Regions from separate parts of the Bacillus sp. S10(2024) genome, predicted to be linked through region 2. Evidence: predicted binding sites of a transcription regulator. Region 2 holds the regulator's gene; the other holds the start of a gene.

Region 1 (4,430 bases), 4.0 Mb from region 2:
ACTCATGATAAGAAGGAGCTTTTCGAATGAAAAGTTCATTCTAACAGAGGGGGTTTTTGCATTGAACAAAAAAATTAAAATTATTGCTGCTTCTTTGTTAGTTACCAGTGCGTTAGCTGCATGTGGTACACCGAAAAATAAAAGTGCGATGGACCGTAATGCTACTTATAATTATGAGCGCACATCTTATGAGAATGCGTATCCGCATAGAGATAATGTAGCAGGTACAGACCGTTACACAGATTATGTCACATACCGTAACGATACGCGAACTGACCAGTATGGGAATGTAAAGTATACAAAAATTAATCAAGACGTTCACAATCGTCGTGATAACGTTGGATACAATTATTACCGTGATGTAAACTATCATGGACAAATGACGAACCCATACCCAACTCGTAATGTAACGATGAACAACACGTATATAAACAACGATGGAAAAGTAGCTGAAGCAGTTTCCAACCGAGTAAAAGGGATGGATAATGTAGATCGTGTTTCTACTGTTGTACGTGGTAATGATGTTGTCATTGCGGTCAAAACTCGCAACAATCCAGACGAAAAAGCGCTAGAAAATGACATTCGCAAAGCTGTTGCGCCTCTTGTGAACAATCGTAATGTCTATGTAACAGCGAAAGCAGATATGTTTACTCGCGTTGATACAATGAGTACGCAGCTACGAAATGGAACAATTACAAATGATTTAAATCGTGATGTAACAAATATGTTCCGAGACCTTCGTACAAATGTAACTAACGTGGTGCGATAATGGAAAGAGGGGGAATTATTTCCCCCTTCTTTTTATTTATGTAGTGTATTGCTTTTTCTGTTAATAAATGAATATTTTCTATGCAGTCTAATTGAAGTTCATCTTCTAATAAGTCTGCATTAATTGTACTATAATGTTGTTTTAATTCATGTAAGTCCGTGATGAGTTGATTTGGCTGAGGATTTGTTTTTCGTTCATTTAGTCGACGCGCCCAGACAGATTCATCACTGCAAATACATGAAATAGACGTTAAAATCCCTTCTCGTTGTTCGACCCAAGATTTTAACTTCAGTACGTCCTCTAAATGGTTATAGCCAAAATCGATAATAACGGTTGCATTGCAAGCAAGAGTGGATTCTAACAATCGGAAAAGAATATCAAAGCAAATTTTGTTTCGAGTAAAATGATCTGTTACATGTTTAGCGATGGAGTCATATAAATCGTCTTTATGAATAACCGGTATATGTAGCTGTGCGCCTACAGAATTTGATATTGTTGTTTTACCGGTACCTGCTTTTCCTCTAAATAAGATTACTTGTGTCATCATTCTATATCCTTTCTTTATAAGTGTTCTCCATATTCGACATTTTGTGAAATGATCCTTCTTTTTAGAGACAGCGTTTTTGATTATTATTTTTTTCTTGCTTTCTCTTAGCATTAATGTTATATTAACAAAGCGATGAGCTAATTTACGTAAGACGAGAGATATGCTTAAGTGCTAAACACGCGGATGTGGCCGCCTGGTCTCTCGCCGTAAACGCATCAAGACGCCTGCATGACAGGCGTCTTTCTTATTTATATAGAAAATGGTAGCGGAATAGGTTGAAGAGCTTATTCCGCTTTTTTGTGTTCTTAATCTTGTACACCTCCTTCTTTATGGATAAAAGAAATTATTTTATACAAATTCATTTTAAATTCTTCGACATATCAATTGCTGTTATGCAGAATAAAACATAACCGCTACTTGCTTTCTCCTTTTGTTTTAAACCTTGCATGTGGCAGGAACAGGCCCTGACCGTTTCTATGTATGGCCAGATGCTCTCGCCCACCTAAAAGCGAGGGGTTTTTAATTTATATCTATATAATGAGTTAATGCTGCTTTTCGAGATATCTAACTTCGAATCTTCTAAGGGGCATAAAACTTCTATTTTCGGCCAAACTGTAAATAGAAGTTTTTATTTTCCCTAAAAGAGGTGACAGCATATGAAGTTCATGATCGTTGCCATGCAGATTGTGCTAGCTGCGTTTTGTTTGTATCATGAATCGAATGTAGCATTGGCAGAGAGTTCGGGTAATGCAGCTAGACAGGAGCCTCAAATTACAGTCATGTTGCAGCGTATATATTTAGATGGGGAAGTGAGTCAGGAGATTATTAGAGAAGAAGTTGTGAATTTAGAAAAGCTTTTAGAGCAATATAAAGATTGGCAACTCGTTGACCGAGATGATGTGCAAATTGTATTGCAACAGCACATTGATGATATTTCGCCGTTATTAAAAACGAGTGGGTATTTTGGCGTTTCGAAAGAGGGAATTCTCCAAATTTTTAACGGTGTGCCGAAAGATGACAATGCCATTCATTCCTTCTTTCAAATTGATATAAAAAAGATGGAAAGTTATCAGCGTGAACAGCTGAAGCGAGGAATTCGGGTGAAGTCAAAAGAGCGGTTCGTAAAAGTGATGAAAGATATGGAACAATATTCTCTGAGAAATGGAAACAGCCGTAGCGTAAGGTAGCTGCGGCTTGTTTCTTATTTTTATTTTGCTAAAATCATTTTTCAAGAGCAGCGTGTTAATATGAAAATGAAAAAATAGGATAGAGAACATTTGTTGGGGGAACCTCGCATTTCTAATGTTATTTATGTTAAAATGGAATACATGATTTGAGAGGGAGAGATACAGTTTTGTTTGAATATATTACAGGTTATGTGGAATATGTAGGACCGGAGTATATCGTTCTTGATCATAATGGAATTGGTTATCAAATTTTCACGCCAAATCCGTATGTATTCCAAAGAAGTAAACAAGAACTTCGTGTATATACATATCATTATGTAAGAGAAGATATAATGGCCCTTTACGGATTTAAAACGCGTGAAGAGCGTTTACTATTTACAAAGCTTTTAGGTGTATCAGGGATTGGGCCGAAGGGAGCGCTTGCGATTTTAGCTTCAGGTCAAACGGGGCAGGTTGTACAAGCGATTGAACATGAGGATGAAAAATTCTTAGTGAAGTTCCCAGGTGTTGGAAAGAAAACAGCGCGTCAAATGATTTTAGACTTAAAAGGGAAATTGGCGGATGTTGTGCCTGATGCTTTTGTTGACTTATTTTCAGATGCAGAGCGTTTCGATGAGAAGAAGGGAACATCTGTCGAACTTGATGAAGCTTTGGAAGCACTTAGAGCACTTGGATATGCAGAGCGAGAAGTATCTCGCGTCGTGCCAGAACTATTAAAAGAATCACTTACGACGGATCAATATATTAAAAAGGCACTTAGTCTTTTACTAAACGGTAAGAGGTGAGTAGAATGGATGAACGTCTCGTTTCAGGAGAATCCGCGTATGAAGATGCGGACTTAGAATATTCGTTAAGACCACAAACGCTCCGTCAATATATTGGCCAAGATAAAGCAAAGCATAATTTAGAAGTATTTATTGAAGCGGCGAAAATGCGTGAGGAAACGTTAGATCACGTCTTATTATATGGACCACCAGGACTTGGGAAAACGACATTAGCAAACATTATTGCGAATGAAATGGGCGTGAATATTCGTACAACGTCAGGACCAGCAATTGAACGACCTGGTGATTTAGCAGCAGTATTAACAGCACTTCAACCGGGTGATGTTTTATTTATTGATGAAATTCACCGTTTACATCGTTCAATTGAAGAGGTGTTGTATCCAGCAATGGAAGATTTTTGTCTTGACATTGTCATTGGAAAAGGCCCAAGTGCACGCTCCGTTCGGCTCGATTTACCTCCATTTACGTTAATTGGAGCAACAACGCGTGCAGGGGCGTTATCTGCACCACTTCGAGATCGCTTCGGTGTATTGTCTCGTTTAGAATATTACACAGTTGATCAGTTATCAGCCATTGTAGAACGTACTGCAGAAGTGTTTGAGGTGGAAATTGACTCCTTAGCTGCCTTAGAAATTGCAAGGCGTGCACGAGGTACGCCTCGTATTGCCAATCGTTTATTGCGCCGTGTACGTGATTTTGCGCAAGTTCGAGGCGATGGAACGATTGCGATAGAAATTACGCAAATGGCCCTCGAACTACTACAAGTAGATAAGCTTGGGCTTGATCATATTGACCATAAATTATTGCTTGGTATTATTGAAAAATTCCGCGGTGGTCCAGTTGGATTAGAGACGGTTTCTGCAACTATAGGTGAAGAATCACACACAATTGAAGATGTGTATGAGCCATATTTACTACAAATTGGCTTCTTGCAAAGAACGCCAAGAGGTCGTATTGTTACACCGCTTGTATATGAACACTTCGGATTAGAGATGCCTGGGGCATGACGGATATGCCAAAGCTGCTCATTACAGTAGGTATTCTTTTCATAGTTGTTGGATTAGCTTGGAAGTTTATAGGTAGGCTTCCAGGCGATATTTTTGTGAAAAAGGGAAACGTTACCTTTTATTTTCCCATCATTA
Region 2 (4,430 bases):
AGTTCTGTTCAGTAGCCCATTTCATTTGATTTTCATTTATAATCCCGTAAGGAGGACGAAAGAATTTAGGGGAGTATCCAGTTAGCTTTTGTAATATTTTTTCTGTTTTTAACATCTGTTCATGATATTGCTTATCATCTATTTTATTTAAATTAGGATGATTATAAGTATGATTTCCTACGATATGTCCTTCATTAACGATGCGTTTTACAACTTCGGGATATCTTTCAGCATTTTCTCCTAATAGAAAAAAAGTCGCCTTTACACCATGTTTTTTCAATTTATTTAATACTTGAGGCGTGTAAACGGGATCTGGACCATCATCGAATGTGAGAGCGACTTCGGCCTTGTTATAAGGTCCTGCAAACGCATATGCATATTTTTCTACCCATGAAAAAGGAGTCCATGAGCCCCTAACTGTCTGACTTTTTTGTAATATAGGAACGGTCTCCACGTAATGTAAAGGATAAAATCTATTTTGAACAAGAGGATAAAAATTTTTAAAAGAGGAAGTGGTACATGGAATATTGTAATAAGGACCATATTGACAAGGCACTACGATTTGAGTTGGGTAAAAATCGTACATCATTAAAATCCCTCCATAAAAAAGATAACAATCTCTTTAAAACTTTTATATGTTAATAATTGCGGTTTGATTAGGAAAGAATGGAGAAGTCTTCGATGAGCGGAAATTTGTTTTGTTTTGGAAAAAACCGGAACAGTACCTTGTAATATTCAATACTAAATGATATATTATTAATAATAAGGTACCTTGCATTGAATAGTACTAGATGGAGAGGAGTATTGCTTTTGAATGTTCAATTTAAAAAAGGGGTATTGGAGCTTTGTGTTCTTGCGCTTGTAAAGAAACGAGATTGCTATGGCTATGAATTAGTTCAGCAAATTTCAAATAAATTTTTAATATCAGAAGGATCAGTGTATCCTTTGCTACGTCGTTTAACGAAAGAAGGGTACTTTCAGACGTATTTGAAGGAATCATCGGAAGGACCTCCGCGTAAATATTATCAGTTAACAAATCAAGGCACAGAGCAGCTTTATGCACTTGTGACAGAGTGGCGTGATTTTGCAAGAGGCGTACAAGAAATTATTGAAGAGGTGTAGAGAATGACTAAAGAGGAATTTTTTCAAGAATTATCAGAACACCTTAGAAAACTACCAGAAGAAGAACGAAACGATATTTTATATGATTACAGAGAACATTTTCAATTTGGAATAGAAGAAGGGAAAACCGAAGAAGAAATTATAAAAGCACTTGGTTCTCCTAAGACAATTGCGAAGGAAACGTTAGCGTCTCATCGTATAGAGCAGGTGAAGCATAATCCAACTTTTTCTAACGTAGCAAGAGCAATTGTAGCAATTATTGGACTTAGTTTTTTAAATTTGGTTATTGTGTTAGGTCCGTTAGTAGCAATCGGGAGTCTTATTTTAACGCTTTGGTCAGTTAGTGCTGTATTTGTTTTCTCACCGCTACTTCTGTTAGCGAAAATTGTTTTCGCTCAAATTTTTATTTTATCGGATGTATTTGCCTCTATTATACTCTTCGGTGTTGGTTTACTTTTAGGGATTGCTGCGTATTATTGTACGATTTGGTTTAAAAGGTTTTTTGTTAAGTACGCCAATTGGAATTTAAAAGTAATTAAAGGAGAGTAGATAAGATGAGAAAAATTGTGCTGCTAGCAATTATTTGTATTGCGATTGGAGGAATCGGTTTATTTTTTACAAGTTCAGCCTTTTTTATAAAAACTGCGAATGGAACAGCAGAAACAAAGAAATTGGAACAGAAACAATTTAAAAATGAGCAAATTAAAAACATTCATGTTGACATAGATGTTGGAGATGTTGTGATTGAAAAAGGTAAGACTGATTTATTTGCAATTCGGTATAGTGGCAATCAGGAAAAGCGAAAATTAGACGTAAATGAAAACGGTGAAGTGCTACAAGTGGAAGTGAAAACGAACAAGAAACATATATTTGACTTTTCTTTTTTATCATTTGATTTGAAAGATGAAAGCTTAACGGTTATTGTGCCTGAACGCATATATAATAAAATTGAAGCAGAGACAGCAGCAGGAACGATTCATGTGCAAAATATTCAAGGTGAAGATATATCTGTGCATTCAGCAGCGGGCGATGTGGAAATGAAGGAAATGAAAGCGCAAAATGTAAATGTGTCATCTAGCGCGGGAAAAGTTGTTCTTCATAAAGTAGAAGGGAAAGTGCGTGCAGATGCGGCAGCAGGAAGTGTAGAGATAACGCAGCATAATCCAGAGTATAGTGTTGAGGCGGAGTCGGCAGCAGGAGATGTCAGTATTCAGTTGCAGGGAATGCCGAAAGATGCTGTTGTGAAAGGTTCTTCTAATGCAGGAAAAGTACAAATTTTCGGGAAGGAAAATAAAGAAATTACTTTAGGTAACGGAAAGGTGCAGATTAAGGGGGAAACAGCAGCGGGTTCTGTAAAAATTGTGGCGAATTAAAAACAGACCAAATTTGGTCTGTTTTTAATGTAAATGACGATAGACACCAATTACTTTTCCAATAACAGAAACGTTATCTAAAATAATAGGTTCTAAAGAAGAGTTTTCAGGCTGTAAGCGGAAATGATCTTTTTCTTTGTAAAAACGTTTTACCGTAGCTTCGTTGTCTTCTGTTAAAGCGACAACGATTTCACCATTGTATGCAGATTGTTGCTGGCGAACAACAACTAAGTCTCCATCAAAAATTCCCGCTTCAATCATACTGTCTCCAGAAATGCGCAACATAAATACTTGATCTGAACCCGAAACGAGATTCGCCGGAAGTGGAAAATGTTCTTCTACACTTTCAACTGCTGTAATTGGTAAACCAGCTGTAACTTTTCCGACAATCGGTACGTGAACGACTGGTTGCGTATCTGCTTGGATAGTGTCGTCTCCTAAAATTTCAATCGCTCTCGGTTTTGTTGGATCGCGGCGAATGTATCCTTTTTCCTCTAAGCGAGATAAATGTCCGTGCACAGTAGAGCTAGAAGCAAGGCCGACTGCTTGACCGATTTCACGTACGGAAGGTGGATAACCTTTTTCTTGAACTTTTTGTTTAATGAAGTCGAGAATGTCTTGTTGCCGTTTCGTTAACTTCTCCATGTTTTTCACACCTCGTTTTCTATAAATTTTCTTGTTTTTATTATAACATGCAAGAAAACATTCTACAAACGTAAGTTCGAACGAAAGCGGGATTTATGGTACACTATGATGTAAGAAGTGAGATAGAGAAGAGGGTATGAAATGAATGCGATTATTTATGCACGTGTAAGCACAACGAAAGAAGCGCAGGAAACATCATTAGTACGCCAAAAAGATGAATTATTGCATTTAGCTAAGCTGTATGAAATGAACGTTGTTAAAGTAGTAGAAGAGAAAGCGAGCGGATATAGCATAGAACGAGATGGTATTTTGGAAGTGTTAGATACCATTCGTGATGAACATGTTGATGTGCTCCTTATTCAAGATGAAACGCGTCTTGGAAGAGGAAATGCGAAAATCGCTTTAATGCATTGTTTGAATAAAGAAAGGATTAAAGTATATACACATGCACATAATGGCGAATTACAGCTTTCTGATTCAGATTCAATGGTGCTTGATATTATTGGTATAGTAGAAGAATACCAGAGAAAGATTCATAATTTAAAGATTAAACGAGGAATGAAACGAGCTGTAGAAAATGGATTTCGGCCCGAAAAAAACTTAAAGAATCGACATTTAAGCACAGGTCGTGAGAAAAAAGAGGTACCTATTGAAGAGATTGTTCGTCTGCGCCGTAATGAGTTAACATTTGAAGAAATTGCAGCAACGCTCCGTGGTTTTGGTCATAATGTATCAAAAGCTACGGTACATCGCCGATATGTAGAGTATACGAAGCAATTGCTTGATAAACAAGAGTAACTGTTGTATGATAATAATCAGTTTTTAGTAGAAAGGGGATTCGAGATGCTAAGTCACGAACTCATTGAACGCATTAATTTCTTAGCGAAAAAAGCAAAAACAGAAGGTTTAACGGAAGAAGAGCAACGTGAGCGTCAATCGCTCCGTGAACAATATTTAAAAGGTTTTCGTCAAAATATGTTAAACGAATTGAAAGCAATCAAAGTCGTTAACGAAGAAGGTAAAGACGTTACGCCGAAGAAGTTAAAAGAATTAAAAAAACAAGATAAAGCAAAGTTAAATTAAAAGATGGGCGCAGCCCATCTTTTTTTAGTTTGATAGGAAAATTTGTTATTTAACAACTTTCCAATTATGATTAATTGTCGCTTTGATTGTTTTTCGTTCTAGTATGTAATTGGCAATGAGCTCAGACATATCAATTGATATATCTTTTATAATGGGCTTATTTTGAAACATAACATAATTTCCGCCGCCGCTTGCACGATAATTGTT

What was found. Region 2 encodes LexA, which represses DNA repair genes until DNA is damaged. Its sites were predicted from a motif close to CGAACATATGTTCG; they were not measured.
Region 1: the regulator LexA is predicted to act here: its motif matches at 2,587-2,600, upstream of ruvA (Holliday junction DNA helicase RuvA).

Annotation. Positions count from the first base shown of each region.
Region 1 covers NZ_JBFLUR010000002.1:4,654,233-4,658,662, forward strand. The annotation lists gene AB1280_RS23660 (YhcN/YlaJ family sporulation lipoprotein) at 62-769, shown strand; gene AB1280_RS23665 (AAA family ATPase) at 753-1,313, opposite strand; gene AB1280_RS23670 (BofC C-terminal domain-containing protein) at 1,973-2,503, shown strand; gene ruvA (Holliday junction DNA helicase RuvA) at 2,671-3,288, shown strand; gene ruvB (Holliday junction branch migration DNA helicase RuvB) at 3,294-4,295, shown strand; gene AB1280_RS23685 (DUF2905 domain-containing protein) at 4,292-4,430, shown strand, end outside.
Region 2 covers NZ_JBFLUR010000002.1:668,870-673,299, forward strand. The annotation lists gene AB1280_RS03430 (peptidoglycan-N-acetylglucosamine deacetylase) at 1-586, opposite strand, end outside; gene AB1280_RS03435 (PadR family transcriptional regulator) at 811-1,122, shown strand; gene AB1280_RS03440 (DUF1700 domain-containing protein) at 1,126-1,671, shown strand; gene AB1280_RS03445 (DUF4097 family beta strand repeat-containing protein) at 1,677-2,495, shown strand; gene lexA (transcriptional repressor LexA) at 2,520-3,140, opposite strand; gene AB1280_RS03455 (YneB family resolvase-like protein) at 3,282-3,938, shown strand; gene AB1280_RS03460 (DUF896 domain-containing protein) at 3,984-4,223, shown strand; gene AB1280_RS03465 (bifunctional metallophosphatase/5'-nucleotidase) at 4,269-4,430, opposite strand, start outside.